Regions from separate parts of the Streptomyces tremellae genome, predicted to be linked through region 1. Evidence: riboswitches for the same ligand, from Rfam matches in the RefSeq annotation. Region 1 holds a riboswitch; the other holds the start of a gene.
What was found. Region 1 has a riboswitch for cyclic di-AMP ahead of ABEA77_RS11320 (transglycosylase family protein). Riboswitches for the same ligand answer to the same signal wherever they lie in the genome.
Positions count from the first base shown of each region.

Region 2: it holds a riboswitch for cyclic di-AMP, as region 1 does, so the genes downstream of both, ABEA77_RS00890 (transglycosylase SLT domain-containing protein) here and ABEA77_RS11320 (transglycosylase family protein) in region 1, are expected to answer to the same signal.

Region 1 covers NZ_BAABEP010000011.1:119,056-122,930, forward strand. The annotation lists gene eno (phosphopyruvate hydratase) at 1-324, opposite strand, end outside; gene ABEA77_RS11320 (transglycosylase family protein) at 732-1,418, opposite strand; cyclic di-AMP (ydaO/yuaA leader) riboswitch at 1,422-1,649, opposite strand; gene ABEA77_RS11325 (transglycosylase family protein) at 1,972-3,210, opposite strand; gene ABEA77_RS11330 (cytochrome P450 family protein) at 3,392-3,875, opposite strand, start outside.
Region 2 covers NZ_BAABEP010000001.1:196,056-199,930, forward strand. The annotation lists gene ABEA77_RS00885 (LCP family protein) at 1-162, shown strand, start outside; gene ABEA77_RS00890 (transglycosylase SLT domain-containing protein) at 280-1,128, opposite strand; cyclic di-AMP (ydaO/yuaA leader) riboswitch at 1,131-1,292, opposite strand; gene speB (agmatinase) at 1,951-2,946, shown strand; gene pabB (aminodeoxychorismate synthase component I) at 3,010-3,875, opposite strand, start outside.

The sequences.
Region 1 (3,875 bases):
GAGCGACGACTTGTCGGGGGTGGCGTCCAGGTCGAACATCGCCTGGTCGATGAGGCGCTGCTCGGTGGCGTCGTAGCCGACGAGCTCGGGGCCGATCTGCTCGATCACCGCGAGCACGGCCTTCTCCACGCCCTTGCCCTGGTAGCGGTTCTGGTCACCGTCCCGCAGCTCAAGGGCTTCGAAGGCGCCGGTGGAGGCGCCGGAGGGGACGGCCGCACGGCCGGTGCTGCCGTCGTCGAGGCCGACCTCGACCTCGACGGTGGGGTTGCCTCGGGAGTCGAGGATTTCCCGGGCTACGACGACGTCGATCGACGGCACGAGCATCTCCTTCTGGGAAGTGACGTGGGGAGCGCAGGGTCTGCGTCTGTAGTCCTTGCGCCAAGAGCCTAACCGGCGCGGGCGCCGCCGGGTGCTCCGGGCAGTCCCCACGCCGGGCGGCGGCGCGCGGCACGGCCGGACGAGTGGCCGCCGTCCCGGACCCGGGGCCGTGGGGGTGGCCCCGGGTCCGGGCCGGGCGGCCCGGGGCCCGCCGGGCCCCGCACGCCCGAGCGGCCCGTCCCCGTGCGGGCCGGGCCGCTCGTGCCGGCCGGTGTCGGCCGGTGCGCCGTGGTGTGCGCCTCCCCGTTCGCGCGGCTCCTGCCGCCCGGCCGCAGGGAGGCCGGCCGGGGCCCGCGGCGGGCGGGCCGTGGCCGAGCGGCCCCGCGGGGTCCGCGTGCGGGGCGCGCGGACCGTCAGTGCAGGTGCAGCTGCTGGCCAGGGAAGATCACGTTCGCGTCCTTCACGATGTCCTTGTTCAGGTCGAACAGCTTCTTCCAGCCGCCCTTGACGTGGTGCGCGGACGCGATCTTCGAGAGGGTGTCGCCGGACGCGACCTTGTACTCGCCGTCACCCTTCTTGATCACGGTGGGTCGGGCGGTGCCGCGGCTCGCGGGCTGCGAGGCGCTGTGCTGCTGCACGGGGCGCTGCTGCGCCTTCGGCTGCGCGGGGGCCTGCGGGGTCGAGGTGGTGTGGGTCGTCTCGGCCTGCGCGGCGCCGGAGCCGCCGGGGCCGGAGAGGCCCGTGCCGCAGACCGGCCAGGCGCCCTTGCCCTGGCCCGCGAGGACCTTCTCGGCGACGGCGATCTGCTGCGACTTGCTGGCCTGGTTGGCCTGCGGCGCGTACGCGGTGCCGCCGTACGCGGCCCAGGTGGAGTTCGTGAACTGGAGGCCGCCGTAGAAGCCGTTGCCGGTGTTGATCGACCAGTTGCCGCCGGACTCGCACTGGGCGACCTGGTCCCACTCGGAGACGGAGGCGGCGGACGCCGACGTGGCGGAGAGCAGCGGCACCGCGACTGCGGCGCCGGTGACACCGGCGAGCGTGGCGTAACGGACGGCCTTGGACGGGCGACGGTGCTTGTGGGCCTTGCTGGAACGCAGCATGGAGCATCTCCTCACCGACGCCTGCGAGGTCAGCTGTCGGGTTCGGGCGCAGTGAGTTGCCCGGTCGCGATGGACCACGTGGTGCGTGGTCCGTGCGGTGCGCACCGGCTGTGCGCGCCGCTCGCGGCTTAACCCCTAGCCGGGCCGCTGGGCCGTCCATCCACGGACGGCCTTCCCGGTCCGGCGGCGGAACCTTGGGTCCCCCGCTCCTGCCTTCGGCGCTTGACGCGACGACTGTTCCCGTCGACCGACGGCAGGATTCGGCGTTTCGGTCGACAGGGCCCGCGGTGCGAGCGGTGAAGACCGTAAACATACGACTGTCAGATCTTCAAAGACGGACATACGGGCGGTAAAGCCCAAATCGTTCACCCGCATGGACCCATTTCCCCAGGTGAACCCCGAAACAGGCGAATCTGGCGGCCCATTTCGACCAAACGCCCCGAAGAGACGCTTGTCTCACTTTCACAGAGTCGGACATACGGTGCCGAACTGACAGCGCACGGGGGCCACTTCATGGCCACCCGTGCGCTGTGCGACGGTCCGCGTACCGACGTCAGTTGGCTCCGAGCTCCAGGGTCTGGCCAGGGACGATGTGGTTCGGATCGGACCCGAGCGCCGTCTTGTTCGCCTCGTAGAGCGCGTGCCAGCCGCCCTTCACGCCCTGGCTCGCCGCGATCCCCGAGAGGCTGTCGCCCGCGTGGACCGTGTAGCGGGCCCCGGGGCGGTGCGCGGTGGCGGAGTCCGCTGACGAGGTGTCACCCGATGCGGCGTGTCGCCCGGCCTTGGACTTCTGGGCTGAGGTGCCCGACGCGTGGGTGGCGGGTGGCGCGCCGCGGTGCTTTCCCGCGGTCGCGCCCGGGGCCGGCGCCCCGGTGGCCGCGGGGCTCGCACTGTCCGCCGGCTCCCCGGTGGCCCGGGCCGGGTCCTGGGAAGGGAGCTGCCACAGGGCCTGGGCGTCGCCGCCGGTGTACCGCGGCGCGAACGGGATGCGGATGACGTCCCGCACGACACCGGGTCTGTCGGCGTTGCCCACGGAGCCGACACCACCGGTGGGCGGGAGGACGCCGCCGTCGTTGTCGCGGCTGACGCCCGAAGGGAGGCCGTCGTCGTCGCCCTGCTCAGCCGGGGGTGTGGCGCGGTGCTTGCCGCCGGACGACGGGGTGGCGTGCGACGGCGTGCTGCCGTGCGCCGGGGCGTCGGGGCTCGCGCCGTCCGAGGGCGTGGCGGAGGGGTCGGGCGCGTCGTCGGAGGCGGCGGGCGCGTCGCCCGGGTCCGTGCTCGCCGAGGGGTCGGGAGTGGCCGTGTCGCCCGTGGTGGGGCTGGCGGAGGGGTCCGGCGTGGCGGAGTCGTCCGAGCCGCCGAGCAGGCCGCCGACCACGTCGCCCAGGGTGCCGCCGTCGTCGTCGCCGCCGGACGGCGTCGTCTGCGGCAGGCCCGCACTGTCGGCGCAGTCGGCCCACGTCTGGGAGCCCTGGTCCGTGAGGATCTTCTCGGCGACGGAGATCTGCTGCGCCTTGCTCGCGAGGTCGGGACGGCTCGCGTACTGGCTGCCGCCGTACTGGTCCCAGGTGTCCTGGCTGATCTGGAGGCCGCCGTAGTAGCCGTTGCTGAGGTTGGCGTCCCACTGTCCGCCGCTCTCGCACGCGGCCACCTTGTCCCAGGTCGAGGTGGACGCGGCGCTCGCGCTCGCGGAGGCGAGCAGCGGGATGGCGAGGGCGGAGCCGGTCACCCCGGCGGCCACGACGATCGCGGGCGCCTGGCGGGGTCGACGATGTCGGCCGTTCCCGGACATGCGATTACCTTCCGTGTACGTGGTCGCGCATGGAATGCGCGACGCGCGAGGTGATCCGCCGCCCTGGGGCTCAACGCGCCCACTGGGGCCGGTGGGTCGCTCGGCAACGTAGCGTCAGTCGAACGCCTGTCACAAGTCGGTCCAGTGGAGATCACGCGAATATCACAGACTTGACACGACCTCAGTCACGCAGGGGCGCGAAGCGGACCGGAAGCGTGCGCAGACCGCGCATGATGAGTCCCCCGCGCCACCGCAGTTCGGCCGGGTCGGCCGCGAGGCGCAGGTCGGGCAGCCGGGTCAGCAGCGAGGTGAGCGCGGTCCGCCCTTCGAGGCGGGCGAGCGGGGCGCCGAGGCAGTAGTGGATCCCGTGGCCGTAGCCGAGGTGTTGATTGTCACGCCGTGCGAGGTCGAGGGTGTCGGGTGCGGCGAACCGCTCCGGGTCGCGGTCGGCGGCGGCGAGCACCACGAGCACCGGGTCCCCCACCGCCACGCGCCGGCCGCCGATCGTCAGCGGCTCGGTGGCGTAGCGCCAGGTGGCGAGCTCGACGGGCCCGTCGTAGCGGAGCAGTTCCTCGATGCCGGTGACGAGGAGCGAGTCGTCGCCCGCGCGCAGCGCGTCCTGCAGCCGCGCCCGCTCGGCGGGGTGGGTGAGCAGCGCGTACGTG
Region 2 (3,875 bases), on a different contig from region 1:
GACGCGCACGAGGCCGTCTCGGGCGCCCACGCGGACACCGCGGACGACTCGAAGGCGTGCGCCGAGGTGAGCCAGTACAAGACGGTCGAGATCAACGGCGTACCGATGACACCCGCTCAGGCATATGCGGCATCCCCCAACAAAAAGGACTCCGCTCCCTGACACGGACGACACGCGGAGGACGTACGGAGGCCCGCCGGTGTGTTCCGGCGGGCCTCCGCGTGCCGCCCGCCCGGACCGCCGGTGTGTTCCGGCGGACCCGAGCGGGCGGTGTGTCCGTCAGTACGGGCCGTTGACGTTGTCGATCGAGCCGTACGTCGCAGCCGCGTAGTTGCACGCGGCGGTGATGTTCGCCACCGGGTCGTACGGGTCCATCGAGGTGCCCGCGACATGGTAGGTCTGGAACGTGGGGTCGATCACCTGGAGCAGGCCCTTGGACGGGGTGCCCTGGGCCGCGTTGGAGTCCCAGTTGTTGATCGCCGTCGGGTTGCCGGACGACTCGCGCATGATGTTGCGGTAGATGCCGTCGTAGCTGCCGGGGATGCCGTGCTGGGCCATGATGGCCAGCGACTGGCGTATCCAGCCGTCCAGGTTGTCGGCGTACACCGGGGCCGCGGCCTTCTTCACCGGGGCGGTGTCCGCGGTGTTCTCCGTCTTGATGACGGTCTTGCGCTCGGTGTGCTCGGTGTGCCCGGCGCGCTCACCCGTGGTGTGGGCGGCGCCCGTGGTGTGGGCGGCTGAGGCGGCGGCCCTGTGCCCGAGGGACAGCTTGAGGCCGGGGTGGATCAGCGACGGGTTGCCGCCGACCGCCTCCCGGTTGTCCTGGTACAGCTTGTGCCAGCCGCCGGACAGCGAGTGGTCGAAGGCGATCTTCGAGAGCGAGTCCCCGGGCACCACGGTGTACACGGAGCCCGCGGCGGTGTGTGCGGCCGCGTGGGCCCGCACGGGGGCCTTGGCGGCCTGGTGGACCGCGGCTTCGTGGGCCACGGACTGCGGAGCCGGCGCGGCGTTGGCCGCTGCGGCGGTCAGCAGGGGTACGGCGATCACCGCGCCGCCCACACCTGCGGCCATGAGGCCGCGGGTCAGCGATCGGGACAGGGGACGGCGGTGGTTGGCCTTTTTGGGCATGCTGAATTCCTCTCCGTCGCCTGCGAGGTGAGCTGTCGGGTTCGGGCTGGAGATGCCCGGCCGCATGGCTGCGGCTTCACCCCGAGCCGGTCCGCATGCGCGGCACGGCGACTTACCTGGGTCCCCCGCTCCTGCCGTATGGATGAGTTCAGTGGTTGAGGTATCCGGGCAGCGGCAGGATTCGGCGGTCTGTCCGGAATGACGAGAACGTAAGCGAAGACCTCGCAGCGAAACAAGTTCTGAATTCATGCAGCGATGCTTTAAACGCCCTCAGCGAGGGAATACCCGATCTTCCCCCGGCCGCCGGAAGCCCCAACGCGCCCTGGACTCGCGCGAAATGAGGCACCGCCCCAACAGGCCCCTACACCCCTTCTGGTGACGCATATCACCGAACAGAGGCGCAACGACCCCCGACAACACCCGCCAGAGAGCAATAACTTACCTCAAATGCCCAGAAGTGGGATTAGGTATGAACGGCACCAAAACGCCCATAACGGCGCCGTGGATCCACGGCCTGCCCTCCTTGCGGCCCACCTCTCGGCCAATGACACGCGATCAGAAATCCGTCCTCGCGCACGGCGGCGCCACGACATACCGCGAGGACCCCTGGAAGATCGCCTGAGAACACCAAGCGGAACCCGGATCGATTCCCCAGGAGAGTCGCACGCAAGGCCCCGCCAACGGGAAAGCAATTCCCTTTCCCATTCTGACGCGCAATCAAAAGGCGACCGCGGCGTAAGCTGCTGGTGCCGTGCGGGCTCCCCCACCGGGCGCGCCCGCGCCGCACCGCTCATTCCTTATCCACATGGAGGAACCCGTCCCGTGACATCGAACGAGCAGCAGCCGCCGGCCGGCGCGCCCGCAGGACCTGTGGGACCCGTCGACAGCTCGGTGGTGCCCCGCTACGCGGGTATCGCCACCTTCGCGCGGCTGCCCCGCCTCGAAGACGTCGGCACCGCCCAAGTCGCCGTGGTCGGCATCCCCTTCGACAGCGGTGTGTCCTACCGGCCCGGCGCGCGGTTCGCGCCCGCCGCGGTGCGCGAGGCCAGCCGGCTGCTGCGCCCCTACCACCCGGGGCTCGACGTGTCCCCGTTCGCCGCCGTGCAGGTCGCGGACGCGGGCGACATCGCCGTGAACCCGTACGACATCGGGCAGGCGGTGGCCACCGTGGAGGAGCGCGTCGGCCAACTCGCCGCGGGCGGCGCGTCGGTGGTGACGGTCGGCGGCGACCACACCCTCTCGCTGCCGCTGCTGCGGGCCGCGGCCCGGGTGCACGGGCCGGTGGCCCTGCTGCACTTCGACGCCCATCTGGACACCTGGGACACGTACTTCGGGGAGCCGTACACCCACGGCACACCGTTCCGCCGGGCAGTTGAGGAGGGGCTGCTCGACACCGAGGCGCTCAGCCACATCGGCACTCGCGGCCCGCTGTACGGCAAGGCGGACCTCGCCGACGACAGGCGGCTCGGCTTCGGCATCGTGACCGCCGCCGACGTGATGCGGCGCGGTGTGGACGAGACGGTGGCCGCGGTGCGGGAGCGGATCGGCGACCGCCCGCTGTACGTCTCCGTCGACATCGACGTCCTCGACCCGGCGCACGCCCCCGGCACCGGCACCCCGGAGGCGGGCGGCCTCACCTCACGCGAACTGCTCGAAATCCTGCGCGGTCTGGCCGGTACCCGGATCGTCGGCGCGGACGTGGTGGAGGTGGCGCCCGCCTACGACCACGCCGACATCACCTCGGTCGCGGCCTCGCACGTCGCCTACGACATGGTGAGTTTGCTCGCCCTGCGCCGCGCGGGGGCGGCGGCCTCCTGAGGCCGGGCCGGGCGCCGCCCTGCGGGAGCCGCGCCCGGCCTGCCCCACCGCGCCCCACCCGTGTCACTCTCCGCGAGAGGCCGGCGGTTCGCCGTCCACGGGCGGTGCCGCGGTGTCGAGCACGGCGGTGACCATGGCGCGGGACTTCACGACGGTCTCCTCGAACTCCTCCGCCGGGTCGGACAGGGCGACGATCGCGCCGCCCACGCCGAAGGAGACCCGGTCGCCGGCGGCGACGAGGGTCCTGATGACGATGTTGAGGTCGGCCGCGCCGCTGAGGGAGAACCAGCCGAGCGACCCGGAGTAGACGCCCCGCGGGCCCTCTTCGAGCCGGTCGATGATCTCCATGGTCCGCAGCTTGGGCGCGCCGGTCATCGAGCCGCCGGGGAAGGCCGCACGGACGCAGGAGACCGCGCTCTCCCCGGCGCGGAGCGTGCCGCGGACGGTGGAGACGAGCTGGTGGACCGGGGCGTAGGTCTCGACGTCGAAGAGCGTGGGCACGTGGACGGAGCCGATCTCGCAGACGACGTTGAGGTCGTTGCGGATCAGGTCGACGATCATCAGGTTCTCCGCGCGGTCCTTCTCCCGGCCCGCGAGGTCCCCGCGCAGCGCCTCGTCCTCGGCCGGGGTCGCGCCGCGCGGCCGGGTCCCCTTGACGGGCCGTGACTCGGCGACCCGGTCGGTCCCCACGGTGAGGAAGCGCTCGGGCGACGCGCAGAGCACGGCGACGCCGGGGAAGTCCAGCAGCGCGCCGTACGGCACGGGGCTGATGCGGCGCAGCCGCCCGTAGGTCCGCAGCGGGTCGACGGCGGCGCGCAGGGTGACCGTGTTGGTCAGGCACACCTCGTACGTCTCGCCCTGGCGGATCTGTTCGAGGCACTCGGCGATCCGGCCGAGGTAGGCGCGTTCGCCGTGGCGCGGGCGCACGG